DNA from 3 places in the Staphylococcus dromedarii genome. Region 1 is predicted to be linked to each of the others. Evidence: riboswitches for the same ligand, from Rfam matches in the RefSeq annotation. Region 1 holds a riboswitch; each other region holds the start of a gene.
The links. Region 1 has a riboswitch for S-adenosylmethionine ahead of MUA88_RS10500 (O-acetylhomoserine aminocarboxypropyltransferase/cysteine synthase family protein). Riboswitches for the same ligand answer to the same signal wherever they lie in the genome.

Region 1 (5,342 bases):
GGACGTCGTAGTAAAAATACGAATATGCCAAGTGATATGATATTAATTGTGATCACATAAAAAATAAGTTTAAAAAAGAGGTGTCGTAGTGATTGTTGCTGCTTTAAAAGCAATACATCCATAACCGTTACGAGTCCCCCTACTAAAAGATAAATAACCCACTGCATGTAATGTGAATACCTCCTGTTGTCTAAATAATCATTTTTATTTTACGTTGTCTTCTCCATCTTGTCACTTACTTTTATAACAAAATAATTAAGTAAAACATTCCGATATTTCTCAAAAAGAAAAACAGTCTATTCTGATCATTTTTGAAGGTTTGAGCTTCATTGACATTGCTCTCTCAAAAGCAATTAGCCTTTATTTTTAGTGGATTTTATATATCATAGTACATAGGCGCATCATGTCTCCTCTCGATTTTTTGTTTGGTCACTTAAAATGATAGAGGCATGAGCATTTTTTATATCCAAATAATTTACAGCGAGAACCCCATAAAAAACACCCCTAATAGTCGCCTATCAGGGGTGTTCTCATTTCAATATTAGTGTGCTAACATTTCATCTTTTACTTCTTCTTTAGAAAGGTCAGCAGGGTAGTATGTTGGCCAGTTGTCTAATTCTTTTAAGACTTTATCACGGTCGTTACCCATAAAGATATGGTAATGACCTGTTTTAACCGGTGCAATGTTGTGGTCACTGAATTGTACATATTTCGGTAAGTCTTTAGAAGCTTCACCGTCTAACTTGAATGTGTAACGAACACCACGGTTACCACCTTCATAGTCTAAGATATCTTTACCATCATATTTGTACGTACCTGTTACAGATTTACCATTTCTTGTGAATGTAATTGTGTCATCTGTAATTTTGATGTTTTCAATGTCTGTTTTGTAACCAACATCATAGTACTCTTTATATTCTTTTGCTGATTTGTCACCTTTTTCTTCAGCTTTATGTTCGAATACTTCATCTAATGTACCATCTTTTAATAATGGGTATACTGATTGCCATTCACCTGCGTAGTCTGATAACTCACGGTCTTTCACTTGGCTATCTTTGAAGTAACCGTCTTGAATTGCTTTTGAGTGTTTGTCAGCAGCTTTTTCATCTTCAACTTTGATCTTATCGTTTAATGCTTTTTCAATGTTTTTGATGTTTTCTTCCATTAATGTTTGGTAAGTTGCATCTTTCGCTTGATCTTTAGATACAGATTCCATGTTGTTGAATTTCAATGGTTTTGCATCTGTTTCTTTACGGATTGTGTCTGTTACTTTGTTCGCAACATTTTCTTCGTATAAGATGTATTTCGCACCAGTTTCATTGATTTCATCTACAATTTTAGTTAATTCTTTTTGTGATGGATCTTCAGCATTCAAGCTTTGAACACCTTTTTGAACGAAACCATAGCGATCTGCTAAGTAACCAAGAGATTCGTGTGATACGAATACTGCATGACCATCATGACCTTCTGTTGCTTTTTCCATTTTGTTATCAAGCTTGTCTAAATCTTTTAATAACTTGTCAGCATTTTCTTTGTATTCTTTTTTGTTTTCTGGGTCACGTTTACTTAAGTCATCACGGATTGCTTTTACAAATTCTTCATCCATATTTGGATCTAACCATACGTGTGGATCGTAACCACCATGGTGATGATGTGCATGACCGTGCTCATCTGACTCATGATCATGTCCTTCTGCTTCATGATCGTGATCTTCACCTTCATGGTCGTGATCATGCTCTTCGCCTTCATCTCCATGTTCATGTTGGTCTGTTAATAATTCTGACTTATCAAGTGACTCCTCAAGAGATAACTTGTGGTCATCTTTTTTAATTGCGCCAGCTACTTTTTTAGCGACTGGGTCTAAATTATCGCCTGTGTATACGAATACATCTGATTTACTTGCGTTAATAATATCTTTTTGTGATGGTTCGAAACTATGTAAGTCCGTACCTTTAGGGTAAATAGATTTTACATCAACGTGTTCCCCACCAATTTGTTCAACAAATGATTGAAGTGGATAAACTGTTGTTGTTACTTTCATTTTGTCGCCTGAGCCTGAAGCTGATTTATTATCTTTATTGTCATCAGACTGACCACATGCTACTAATAACGAGCTTGCAAGTGCTGCCGTCGCTACTACTTTTAAACTTTTCTTCATTTATTGGACGCCTTCCTTCAAATAGTAATCATTACGATTAAAATTATACATGAGACTAGACAAATGTGCAATGACGTTTTTATTAATTTGTCAACTTATTTTATAGCAATAAGATAAAAAAATAGAGTCACTTTAGAAATCCTGTATAGGAAATGACTCCAAAGTGACCCATATATATATATTATTGATATTATTTTTGAATGGCTTCAAAACCACGTTCTAAGTCAGCAATAATATCATTGATATGTTCTATTCCGATAGACAAGCGTATTGTTTCTGGCTCAATACCTGCTGCACGTTGTTCTTCTTCTGTTAATTGTTGATGTGTTGTAGATGCTGGATGAATCACTAGTGACTTCGCATCTCCTACATTTGCGAGTAATGAGAAGAGTTCTAAACCTTCGATGAACTGTTTACCCGCTTCATAACCACCTTTAACGCCAAATGTAAAGATAGACCCTGCCCCTTTTGGTAAATAACGTTGTTTATTTTCATAGTATTCATTTGATTCTAAGCCAGCGTATTTTACCCATGCAACTTGATCATGCGCCTCTAAGTAACGCGCTACTTTTTCAGCATTTTCAACATGGCGTTCAAGGCGAAGTGATAACGTCTCCAATCCTTGTGTTAATAAAAAGGCATTGAACGGTGACAAGGCTGCACCTGTATCACGTAAGAGTGTTGTACGGATTTTGAAAGCTAACGCCGCTTCACCAAAAGCATCTTTGAATACAAGACCGTGGTATGACGGATCTGGTTCTGTTAATCCTGGGAACTTGCCATTATCCCAGTCAAAGTTACCGGCATCTACAATAACACCACCCATAGACGTGCCATGTCCACCAATAAATTTTGTAGCGGAGTGGACAACAATATTCGCACCATGTTCAATTGGACGGAATAAATAAGGAGAGGCAAATGTATTATCCACGATTAACACAATACCATGTTGTTTTGTCACAGACGCTAGGGCATCAAAGTCATCAATGTTACCCTCTGGATTACCGATTGTTTCTACAAAAAGACCTTTTGTATTCGGACGAATCGCCGCTTCAATATTCTCCGTTTTTGTTGTATCAACTAATGTCACTTCGATACCAAACTTAGGAAGTGTATGACTGAATAACGTATGTGTTCCACCATATAACTTATCACTCGCAACGATATGATCTCCGTTTTGTGCAACAGCTTGAATTGCATATGTAATAGCGGCCATACCTGATGCCACAGCGACACCTGCCACACCACCTTCTAATTCAGCAACACGTGTTTCTAACACAGCAGTCGTTGGGTTCGTTAATCGTGTATAAATGTTCCCAACTTCTTCTAAACCAAAGAGGCGTCCCGCATGTCCTGTATCGTCAAATGTAAATGATGTCGTTTGATAAATGGGTAATGCACGTGAATGAGTCGTCGCATCCACCTCTTGTCCTGCATGTAATTGTAATGTTTCAAACTCAAATGATTCTGTCATTCTTATTCCCTCCTCAATAAAATAAAAAGCACACAGAGACATCTCAACGTGTATCAAGATATCCCTGTGTGCATCTATAGATATAATCTTTATTTGATCAAACCATAAAGCCTTATCTCTCAGGTTTATGTACCTGCAGGAATTAGCACCTAACTAAATAGGTTGCCTGGTTTCATAGGGCCTGTCCCTTCACCAATCTTGATAAGAAATATTCATTGTAATGTGTTGCTTTTAAGTGTAAAGCTATAATATATCAGAAAATTTCGAAAGTCAACCGGTGACACTTAATTTCTGATCAATCTCTTCCACTTTTAAACCGAAAATCATTCCACATATATCGCGTGACTCATAGATTGCGTTTCAGCATACGTCGGAATATGAATGACTCGTTGATTGAGTGATCCTCGATATGCAAGATTTGGACGATATAATTTCTGAACAAACATCCCATCTACAAGGACATCAACTTCTTGTAAAAGGGCTGTGCGTTCATCATTTTGATGCCATAAATATTCCAGTTGATAACCTGTCCATACCCAAATATCTTTCGTACGACCAAAACATTCACGGAACGCCCGAATCAGCGGTGCAATGACAGCTAAGTTACAAAATGGTTCACCGCCGAGTATACTCAATCCTGAGATATACGATGGGGTACATGCTTCCATTACTTCGGATATAATTTCATCCGTAAAAGGTTCACCATAGCGAAAATGTTGGGCTGCGACATTATAACAGCCTGGACAGTGAAAAGGGCAGCCCGATACATACAAGCTACAGCGAACCCCTTCTCCATCCACAAAACTATGCGTTTCTATTTTTGCGATATAACCAGACCCTTGAATGACTGATCCCAGCTTCATGACTTGGGCACCTTCATATGTTTGACACGTGCACAAATTTCTTTATGGCGTCCTTCAATCGTTGGGCGCTGTACCGGGTTTCCAAGGTAGCCACACGTTCTCTTCACAACATCCACTGTTTCGGGATTCTGATTGCCACAATTTGGGCAGCGATAACCCGTATCTGTCGTATCAAAGTCACCTTCAAAGCCACAGTCATAACAGTGATCAATTGGAATATTCGTTCCTAAATAGCTCACACGATCATATGAATAGTCCCATACCGCTTCCAACGCCTTTTTATTATGGTCCAACTTCGGATATTCACAATAATGGATATAACCGCCACTCGCATAATGCGGATAGTCTTGTTCAAAGTCCAATTTTTCAAAAGGCGTCACATCTTTACGCACATCATAATGGAAAGAATTTTGATAATAACCTTTTTCCGTTACATCTGGAATTGACCCAAATTTCTCGTGATCAATACGGCAAAAGCGATCGGTCAATGATTCACTCGGTGTACTGTAAATACTAAACCAAACGTCATGCTTTTCTGTCCAAACATGTTGATAGTCACGCATCGCCTTTAAAATATCAATTGTAAATGCTTTGGCCTCTGGATTCGTCTCCCAATCAGGTCCATAGAAAACAGTCGCCACTTCATAAAGTCCAATATACCCCATAGAAATCGTTGCACGTTGATGCTTAAAAAGCGTAAATACCTCATCCTGTTCTTCCAAACGATATTTAAATGCGCCATGCTTATATAATATTGGTGCATTATTCGGTTCTGCTTGTTTCACACGTTCAATACGAAATGCAAGCGCATCATGTAACACCGCCATGCGCTCATTAAAAATGGTCC
Region 2 (5,342 bases), 390 kb from region 1:
TTTTGTCTTTAACTGCGATAAAAAACTGTTCGTTCGTTAAGATGTCTTTATAAAAACGTTCGCTTTTATAAGTCATGCGATAGCCCTCCACTTGTAAATTCTCATCATCGACTATAAATGACACCGATGATTCCGTCAATGTGTCGAAGTCTTCTTTCATCACTCCAACGATGTAGCTATCTAAATAAAAAAACGATAGCTTGATGACGTCCCTATTTAGTTAGACTATAACATACTTTATACAGATAACATAGGTGAACGAGGTTGTAAGAGAAGCGCTTAGAATTTGAACAGAACTCAAGCAGCGATCAAAATCGTTTCTCAGATTTTGAAGAACTGTGAAGTTCTGCTGAGAATTCTGCTTATCGAACACTGACAGCACGAGATTGTGAGAGGCGCACTTTGGGTTTGAGCAGTATCGAAACAACAAGGTAGAATCACTTTTGGATTTTATCGAATTGCAAAATTCTGCCGTAACCCCTGTTGCTCGAACACTGACAGGACGAAATGATGAAAAGTACATCCACAATTCAGCCGGCATTTCTATCTACTCAACATAATGACATACTCGTTAGTTCTTAAGTCCTGCTGCCTCCAGAAATTCCTGTTCATATTCTTCAATATCCGCTTCACTTTCTGCATGCCAAATACAACCAAAACGTGAATCTACATGTTGATCTGTATACCAGTCACCATCATAGTATGATAATGGGAAAAGAACACCTTTTTTAATGAATGTTTTAATTGCTTCATGAAAACGCTCATTATCTCCATTTGCGACATAGCTGTAAAACTTATGATAGTCACCTTCTAAACAATCAGCCAATAACAACATACTTGTAGAGCCATTTTGTCGATAGTTTAAATCAATCGCATATACTTCACCATCTGCGTCTTCCAACAAATCAAATCCTGCCACACCGATAAAGCCTTCTTCAACTGCTCTTTCCATCAATGCACGTCCTGCATCAATGACCGTTTGTGGTACATGTTGTGCGTTGATATTTCCTTGATAAAAACCATACGCATTCGTCAATTGTTTTGCCGCTCCAAGATAAAGAATACCTTTGTCTGGATGTTTGGCAAACTGCACGCAATAATTATCCACCACATCAATGCACTGTTCAATAATCAATGTGTCCGTAGCTGCTTCAGCCTTTTTCACACGTTCAATTGCCTTTTCAAGTTCTTCTTGCGTATAGCAAATCATGACACCATATCCACCGGCTGTCGGTAGATCATCACCCGGCTTAATGACAACGGGTAGTTCCCATTCACGTACCGCATCTTCAAACGCTTTAAATGGCACGACTTCACGCTTTGGTAAATACTTACCATTAGTCCATTCTGGTATTTTGGATTTATTGTTCAAATCAATAAACGTTTGCTTATTCATCGCATACTTATCTGCTGGTACAATATCTTCACCATGCACATATTGGAAATAAATTTTTCGGTCTTCTTCTAAGGTTAAACGTTGTAATAGTGACTCATATGAAGATTGGTCTTTAAAATAATATAAATTATCTGGAATACTGCGATGAACCAATTCAAATAATTGTGCTAACTTATCTGTCACACTTGCTTCGTGTACGATGACTGGCATGTTAGCGATGAGCAGTTCTCTCGCTGACAAGAAGTTTGATTGGTGTTCATCTGGTTCTAACCATGGATTAGAAATATATGAAGGTCGAGATGAGTATACGACATCATTAGAATACAACTCAGCCATTGTTAAATATGAATGACTATTTTTTACATTGGTCATAATAAATGCTCCCTTAACAATTGATGTTCTTGTTGTATTTTCTCGAGTTGCGCTGGATCTTGAATTAACTTCGCGCCCATCAACGCAATAATTTTTGCCCCTTTAATTAACGCCTTGTCGCCCATTGGACTTGCTGCTGCTTCTCTAAAACGATGTGTGTGTCCCACTAAACTACGAGGTCCTATTTTTACATGAGGATGAATCGTAGGCACGACATGACTCACGTTACCTGTATCTGTTGAACCAAATCCAAAGTCATCGTGACTGACTTCTTCTCCAAGTTCTGTGGCATACTTTTCGAATAATTTATCTAATAATGGAGATTTAATAAACTCATTTACACCATTTTGAATTGGACCAAATTCGTAATTACAGCCTGTTTGTAATGCCGCCCCTTTAGCAATGTCATGCACACGCTCCGTTAAGATGTCCAAGGACTTACGCGTTGTCCCCCTTGTATAGAAACGCGCATGAGTAAAGTCAGGAATAATATTCGCAGCCTTACCACCATCTAATATCACGCCATGAACACGTTCAGAAGGTTGAATATGTTGACGTAATTGTGCCACACCATTAAAGAAACTGAGCATTGCATCTAGCGCATTGCGTGCTTCATATGCATTTTCTGAAGCATGTGCACTACGTCCGAAGAATTTTATATCTAATACATCAACGGCTAATGTATGAATCGTTGGATAGGTTTCATTACCCGGATGAATCATTAATGCCACATCAACATCAATGAGTCCTTCTTTCACATAAGATGCTTTTGCAGAGCCATTTTCGCCACCTTCTTCTGCTGGACAACCATACACTACGACTGTACCACCAATCTCATCGACCACTTGTTTTAAAGCGATACCCGCTAACACACTCGCTGTCCCAATAATATTGTGACCACAAGCGTGACCAAGACCTGGTAATGCATCATACTCAGCTAAAAAGCCAATTCTTGGGCCTGGTTTCTCAGATTGGTAAGTTGCGATAAAGCCTGTCGCATGACCAGCGATATCTCGTGTTACTTCAAAATCATGTTGCTTTAAATGATCAATTAATAATCGTGAAGCAAATAATTCTTCATTGCCTAATTCTGGGCGTTCATGTATTTGATGACTCATGTCCAAATAATTCAGCCTATGGTTATCTATATAGTCTAGGATCTGTTGTTTTACTGTAATCAATGAAAAAAGCTCCTTTCAAAAAAATATCAACTTTGTAATAACGCTCTATTTATCAAGTGCGATATGTACAAAGTTGATAATATCTTGTCCACGTCATTTATCTGTCAGCCATGTTGCTGTTGGATTTAGCACCTTTATCGTCTCCGATGAGGTTGCAGGGTTTCACTGGGCCAATTCCCTCCACCACTCTTGATAAATTATATTTAATTATTACTCATTCTATCGGATTTGTTACCATTTGTCATGCTATTTTTTCAATATTTTCTAAAATCTTTACAAAATTAATAATACCCGCTACTCTCAACCTTTAAACAAAGGAGGTACAGGTAAATGGTTAGATTATTCAATTCACACCCCTGTCACTTTTTAATGAATATGATAAAATAACCATAAACTAAAAAGGAGGCGTTATGACGATGCCAAAAATGAATGTTGAAAGTTTTAACTTAGATCATACAAAAGTGGTTGCTCCTTATATCCGCCTAGCCGGTAAAATGACAGGTAACAACGGGGATGAAATTCATAAATATGATATTCGCTTTAAGCAACCAAACAAAGAGCACATGGAGATGCCTGGGCTCCACTCATTAGAACATTTGATGGCCGAAAATATTCGTAACCATTCAGACAAAGTGGTAGATTTAAGCCCTATGGGATGCCAAACTGGTTTTTATGTATCATTCATCAACCATGACGATTATGAAGATGTGTTAAACATTATTGAAAAGACAGTTCAAGATGTCCTTAATGCCACAGAAGTACCCGCATGCAACGAAGTACAATGTGGTTGGGCAGCTTCTCACTCATTAGAAGGCGCAAAAGAAATTGCTCAAGCCTTTTTAGATAAACGTGATCAATGGCACGATGTCTTTGGTGAGGGATAGGTTAAAAATCATAAAAAAACACGGGTGCATGTGCATCCGTGTTTTTTATATCATTATAGTTTTCGTATCCATGTCATTAAGACAAATTGTAATGGGAGTCGACCATATAAAACAGATTGAGGTAATTCTTTATCACCCAATGGTAGTTTATGACGTGCCATATAAATATTTGCTGGAAGTACCGCCCATAAAAATGCAATGATTGCATGTTTAAACCAGTAGCCAGGTTTTCTTATAGCTAAGCCAATACCAAAGATCAATTCCATCACACCTGTTATCCAAACAATCTCTTTTTTGAACGGTAAATAGTGCGGTACAATATTTCTGAAATTACGTTCTCTCTTAAAGTGTAAATATCCCGCTCCCGTAAATAAGATTGCTAACAGTTGTCGACTTATCCATTTCATGATACTCAATCCTTTATTTCGTAATAATCTCGTGAATCAATGTAGGTGTTTCTCCATGATCACTAATTGTGATATTATCATATAATTTTTCTTTCACTTGTTCAACATCTTCTTGGTTCGCATAAATGGTTAAGAGTGACTCGCCCTCTTCAACTTTGTCACCGACTTTTTTGTTTAATACAAGACCAACAGCTAAGTCAATCGTATCTTCTTTTGTTTGACGACCTGCACCTAACATCATAGACGCAATACCAATTTCATTTGCGATCATTTCAGATACAACACCAGATTGTTTTGCTGGTAATTCAAATGTGTATTGTGCTGTTGGTAACTTAGATGGATCATCCACTACAGATGCATCGCCACCTTGATTGCTTAAGAACACTTTGAATTTCTCAAGTGCTTTACCATTATTGATCACGCCTTTTAACATTTCGCGTGCTTCATCTAAAGTCTCAGCTTTTTCAGCTAATACGACCATTTGTGAACCAAGTGTTAAGACTAATTCTGTTAAGTCTTCTGGTCCTTCACCTTTTAATGTGTCAATCGCTTCTTTTAATTCAAGTGCATTACCAATGGCACGACCAAGTGGTTGACTCATGTCAGAAATAATCGCCATTGTGTTACGGCCAACTTGGTTACCAATTTTTACCATAGCATTTGCTAACTGTTCTGCATCTTCAACTGTTTTCATGAATGCACCGTTACCTGTTTTAACATCTAATACAATCGCATCTGCACCGGCAGCAATCTTCTTACTCATAATAGAAGATGCAATTAACGGAATTGAGTTAACCGTACCTGTTACATCACGTAGCGCATAAATTTTCTTATCCGCAGGTGTTAAGTTACCTGTTTGACCGATAACTGCTAGATGATCTTCGTTTACTAACTTAATAAACTCATCTTCAGAAATCTCAACGTGGAAGCCTTCAACTGCTTCTAATTTGTCAATCGTACCACCTGTGTGACCTAAGCCACGTCCACTCATCTTAGCAACTGGAATATCTAATGCTGCTACTAAAGGTGCAAGTACAAGTGTTGTTGTATCACCTACACCACCTGTTGAGTGCTTGTCTACTTTGATACCATTAATATCTGA
Region 3 (5,342 bases), 610 kb from region 1:
AGGCTTTATATATTTAACAGACCTTAAAGAAGAAGACAAGATGAAGAAATGTGAGAGAAAAAATAGAGGTCTTGTGACTGATTTTATTTAAAAAACAACGCGTATGAAATGGAGGTTCCAGTTTCATACGCGTTTTTGTCATCTTATTTACCAAAACTTTCAGCTAAGAATGATTCAACTTGTTCTGGTGTTTTAGCATTTGCAGAATGTAAGTGGTGTAGCTTCTCACCATTTTGGAAAATTAAAATACTTGGAATACCCATAACATCATGTTTTGTTGCTGCTTCTTCAACTTCGTCACGATCTACAACGTACCAAGTATACTCATTATATTTTTTAACGATTGGATCAATCCACATATCCATTACTTTACAGTCAGGGCACCAGCCTGCTTCGAATTTTACGATGACTGGTTCTGCACTTTGGATCACTTCATTGAATTGTGACATATCTTTAATAGCTTGCATGAAAAATGCCTCCTCTTATTCTTTCGTAAGCTCATTATATCGAAATTAAAAAGGGAAGTCATTCAAATTGCAACTGCTTGCTGTATAAGATGACGTAATTTATAAAGTGTTAAATAATAATTTTTTTATAAAAAAGAGCAATATTTTTAAATGTTTGTTATATTTGAGTTAAGTGAATACAGGAGGTATGTTTATGATAAAGTTTTATCAATACAAAAATTGTACAACTTGTAAAAAGGCCGCTAAGTTTTTAACAGAGCAAGGTGTGAGCTTTGAACCAATTGATATTGTACAGCTTAACCCTACGAAAGAAGAATTTGAAAAAATTGTAGCATCTACGGGAATAGAAGTTAAAAAATTATTTAATACACACGGTGCAAAATATCGTGAGTTAAATTTAAAAGATAAACTTCCAGAGATGTCAGACGATGAAATGTTAGAATTGCTAGCAACAGATGGTATGTTAGTGAAACGACCATTGGCAGTTTCTGGAGATAAAGTGACTGTTGGATTCAAAGAAGAAACTTATCGAGAAACGTGGCTGTAAGAAAATAGTTGATAGATATTCAGCAATGTGTCAGAATGAATGTAACATTAACAATTGGAGGGGATTCAAGTGGCAGTGCCAAGTAATTTAAAATATTCAAAAGAACATGAATGGGTAAAAGTGGAAGGTAATACAGCACTTATCGGTATTACTGATTTCGCACAAAATGAATTAGGCGATATCGTATTCGTTGAGCTTCCAGAAGTTGACGATGAAGTAACAGAAGGCGATACATTCGGTAGCGTAGAATCTGTAAAAACAGTTTCTGAACTTTATTCACCAGTATCAGGTAAAGTTGTTGAAGTTAACGAAAGCTTAGAAGATGAGCCAGAAGCTGTTAACGAATCACCATACGAAAATGCATGGATGGTTAAAGTTGAATTATCAGACGAAAGTGAGTTAGACGCATTAATGGATGCAGCTGCTTACGAAGAAATGATTGGCGAATAATAATACTAAATTTCCGGAATGAAAATGTGAATCACAATTTCATTCCGGATTTTTGTATATAAAGAAGCCGATATAGTAGCATAACTTTGTATAAGGTGCTACTCTCAACCTAGAATAACAAGGTGAGAGGTTGTACAAGATGACACAGAATCACACACAAGATGAGGTGCTGACAGAACACTTTGATGAAGAAGTTCATCTCATTTTTGGATATACAAGCATGTGTGGGACATGCAAAGTTTCTGAACACATGTTAGATATTGCCAATAAGATTTTGGCGTTACCGTTAACGAAGGTGAATTTAAATTTTTATCCAGAATTTAATCAAGAAAATAAGATTATGTCAGTACCTGTTTTACTGATCATGAAAAAAGATCAAGAGGTTGAAAGGCTCTATGCATTTCAGTCAGTACCTTTTTTGTTAGAAAAAATAAAAAAAGTTATTGACGAATCTTGATTGCGGTGGTATGATTTAAACAATTCAATATTCAGAAAACTCTTATCACGAGTGGTGGAGGGATGTGCCCTGTGAAGCCCGGCAACCGTCTAGTAATAGAAATGGTGCCAAGTCACATAAAGTTGTAACAAACTTTTGAAGATGAGAGAAAGGTACCTTATAAATTGCCTTCTCTTTCATTTCAAAAGAGAAGGCAATTTTTATTTGGCGTAAGAGATGCTTAGCACAAGGAGGAGCAATATGATTGAGCTGAAAAATATTGTAAAGAAATATGAAAGCAAATCCAAATCTGTCACTGCAGTCGATCATGTCAATTTAAATATTGATAAAGGAACGATTTATGGCATTATTGGATTCTCTGGGGCAGGTAAAAGTACGCTTGTAAGGCTTTTTAACTACCTAGAGACACCGACATCGGGCGACGTCATCATTGGTGGCGATAATATCGTTGAATTAAGCAAACAAGCATTACGCCAAAAGAGACAAAAAGTAAGCATGATTTTCCAACATTTCAATTTATTATGGTCACGAACTGTTTTAGATAATATTAAGTTCCCATTAGAAATTGCAGGTGTCCCTAAAGCGGAAGCCGTAGAAAAAGCGAAGTCATTAGTAGAACGCGTTGGTTTGGCCGGCCGTGAACATGCATATCCATCAGAATTGTCAGGTGGTCAAAAACAGCGTGTTGGGATTGCTCGAGCATTAGCAAATGATCCAGAAGTGCTATTGTGTGACGAAGCGACAAGTGCGCTAGATCCACAAACCACTGATGAGATTTTAGATTTATTACTACAGTTGAAGAAAGAACAAAACCTCACAATTATTATCATCACACATGAAATGCACGTGATTCGTCGTGTATGTGATGAAGTTGCCGTGATGGAAAATGGCCGTGTCATTGAAGAAGGGAAAGTATCAGAAGTTTTTGAAAACCCACAACATCAAGTGACACGTCGATTTGTTCAAGAAGACTTGCAACCAGAACATGACTTCGAAAGTATTGCGAATGCATTACCACTTGAAACAGGTGACAGGGTCATCAAGTTAACATTCTCTGGTGAAAATACGACGCAACCAGTCGTTTCATATATCGCAAGAAAACATAATGTCACTGTGAATATTTTAGAAGGCAATATCAAACAAGCAAAAACGGGTGCAGCAGGATTTTTACTCCTACATATCCCAGCTATTTCACAGGAAAACTTTAATCATTTACAACATGATTTAGAGTTGCAAAACATTCTAGTTGAGGTGATTAAACATGGGTAAGAGTTTTAGTGAAATCTTAAATGAGATGATCACAATGCCAAATATTCGTTGGCCAGAAGTTTGGATTGCAACGTATGAAACACTTTATATGACTGTGATTTCAACGGTATTTTCATTTGTACTAGGTTTAGTTTTAGGTATTATCTTATTCTTAACATCTAAGAGTAAGTCGAAGGTTGGTCGTGTATTTTATAGCATCGTATCATTCTTTGTAAACTTATTCCGTGCTATTCCGTTCATCATTTTAATCTTGCTTTTAATTCCATTTACAAGCTTGATTCTCGGAACAATCAGTGGTCCAACGGGTGCGTTACCGGCGTTAATTATCGGTGCTTCACCTTTCTACGGTCGACTTGTTGAAATTGCACTTAAAGAAATTGATAAAGGTGTTATCGAAGCAGCACGTTCAATGGGGTCAAATACTTGGACAGTGATTTTGAAAGTTTTAATTCCAGAATCATTGCCAGCATTGATTTCAGGTATTACCGTAACAGCCATTGCACTTGTAGGATCTACAGCAGTTGCCGGTGTTATCGGTGCCGGTGGTTTAGGTAACTTAGCTTACTTAACTGGTTTTACACGTAACCAAAATGACGTTATCTTAGTTTCAACTATCTTAATCTTGATCATCGTTTTTGTAATTCAATTCTTAGGGGATTGGTTTACAAATAAAATAGATAAACGATAATTTTTTAAAAGGAGCATATAATTATGAAAAGAATTTTATCCATTGCATTAGTTCTTGTTTTAGCAGTAGCACTTGCTGCATGTGGTAACAAAGAAGACAAAAATGATAAGAAAGTTGTTGTAGGTGCATCTCCAGCACCTCATGCAGAAATCCTTGAAGAAGCTAAACCATTATTAAAAGATAAAGGTTATGACTTAGAGGTAAAAGTAATCAATGACTACACAACACCTAACAAATTGTTAGATGCAGGTGAAATCGATGCAAACTTCTTCCAACATACACCATATTTAGAAACTGAAAAGAAAGACAAAAAATACAAAATTGAATCAGTAGGTAATGTTCACTTAGAACCAATGGCTGTCTATTCTCAAAAATATAAAAGCTTAAAAGACTTACCAGATGGAGCAGAAGTTTTCGTTTCTAACAACCCAGCTGAACAAGGTCGTTTTCTTAAATTCTTCGTGGATGAAGGATTAATCAAAATCAAAGATGGCGTTAAGATTCAAGATGCTACTTTTGATGACATTGTAGAAAACAAAAAAGACATTAAGTTCAACAACAAACAAGCGGCAGAGTTCTTACCAAAAACTTACCAAAACAACGAAGGTGACGCGGTTATTATCAACTCTAACTATGCAATTGAGCAAAAGTTAAACCCGCAAAAAGACTCTATCGCAGTTGAAAACGGCAAAGACAATCCTTATGCAAACCTAATTGCAGTTCAAGAAGGACATAAAGATGATGCGAAAATCAAAGCATTAATTGAAGTTTTACAATCTAAAGACATCAAAGACTTTATCAATAAGAAATATGATGGTGCAGTAACTCCAGCAGAATAAGGTTACTTACTTTGAGAATTAAATAATAAGATGGGAGCACACTGTGTAAAAGGCACAGCGTGACCCCGTCTTTTTTTATCACTCATTTCAGAGTGGGATGAAGGAGAAAGGGGGATTTCAATGAAAAGATTAAGAATATTCACACTATTATTATTTGCATTTGCTGTCATTTTAACAGCATGTGGTCAACAAAAAGAGACGTCAAAAGAAGATAAGAAAATTGTTGTTGCAGCATCTCCTGCGCCTCATGCAGAAATTCTTGAAGAAGCCAAAGCACTATTAAAAGATAAAGGTTATGATTTAGAAGTAAAAGTGATCAATGACTACACAACACCTAACAAATTGTTAGATGCAGGTGAAATCGATGCAAATTTCTTCCAACACACACCATACTTAGAGACTGAAAAGAAAAATAAAAAATATAAAATCGAATCAGCAGGTAATGTTCACTTAGAACCAATGGCTGTCTATTCAAAAAATATAAAAGCTTAAAAGATTTACCAGATGGCGCAGAGGTTTTCGTTTCTAACAACCCATCTGAACAAGGTCGTTTCCTTAAATTTTTTGTAGATGAAGGTTTAATTAAAATTAAAGATGGCGTTAAAATTCAAGACGCAACTTTTGA

Region 2: linked by a shared signal. The riboswitch ahead of MUA88_RS08565 (M20 family metallopeptidase) and the one ahead of MUA88_RS10500 (O-acetylhomoserine aminocarboxypropyltransferase/cysteine synthase family protein) in region 1 are both predicted to bind S-adenosylmethionine.
Region 3: linked by a shared signal. The riboswitch ahead of MUA88_RS02615 (methionine ABC transporter ATP-binding protein) and the one ahead of MUA88_RS10500 (O-acetylhomoserine aminocarboxypropyltransferase/cysteine synthase family protein) in region 1 are both predicted to bind S-adenosylmethionine.

The regions. Positions count from the first base shown of each region.
Region 1 is NZ_CP094718.1:2,108,827-2,114,168, forward strand. It holds gene MUA88_RS10490 (LTA synthase family protein) at 1-167, opposite strand, end outside; gene adcA (zinc ABC transporter substrate-binding lipoprotein AdcA) at 542-2,158, opposite strand; gene MUA88_RS10500 (O-acetylhomoserine aminocarboxypropyltransferase/cysteine synthase family protein) at 2,349-3,632, opposite strand; SAM riboswitch class I at 3,742-3,840, opposite strand; gene nrdG (anaerobic ribonucleoside-triphosphate reductase activating protein) at 3,956-4,495, opposite strand; gene nrdD (anaerobic ribonucleoside-triphosphate reductase) at 4,492-5,342, opposite strand, start outside.
Region 2 is NZ_CP094718.1:1,721,809-1,727,150, forward strand. It holds gene MUA88_RS08555 (DUF2750 domain-containing protein) at 1-76, opposite strand, end outside; gene ldmS (L-aspartate--L-methionine ligase LdmS) at 572-1,768, opposite strand; gene MUA88_RS08565 (M20 family metallopeptidase) at 1,765-2,946, opposite strand; SAM riboswitch class I at 3,044-3,148, opposite strand; gene MUA88_RS08570 (S-ribosylhomocysteine lyase) at 3,366-3,833, shown strand; gene MUA88_RS08575 (DoxX family protein) at 3,887-4,240, opposite strand; gene MUA88_RS08580 (pyrimidine-nucleoside phosphorylase) at 4,254-5,342, opposite strand, start outside.
Region 3 is NZ_CP094718.1:527,621-532,962, forward strand. It holds gene MUA88_RS02590 (nitroreductase family protein) at 1-91, shown strand, start outside; gene MUA88_RS02595 (thioredoxin family protein) at 144-467, opposite strand; gene MUA88_RS02600 (arsenate reductase family protein) at 661-1,014, shown strand; gene gcvH (glycine cleavage system protein GcvH) at 1,084-1,464, shown strand; gene MUA88_RS02610 (thioredoxin family protein) at 1,604-1,921, shown strand; SAM riboswitch class I at 1,961-2,069, shown strand; gene MUA88_RS02615 (methionine ABC transporter ATP-binding protein) at 2,162-3,190, shown strand; gene MUA88_RS02620 (methionine ABC transporter permease) at 3,183-3,878, shown strand; gene MUA88_RS02625 (MetQ/NlpA family ABC transporter substrate-binding protein) at 3,902-4,717, shown strand; partial or broken gene MUA88_RS02630 (MetQ/NlpA family ABC transporter substrate-binding protein) at 4,838-5,342, shown strand, end outside.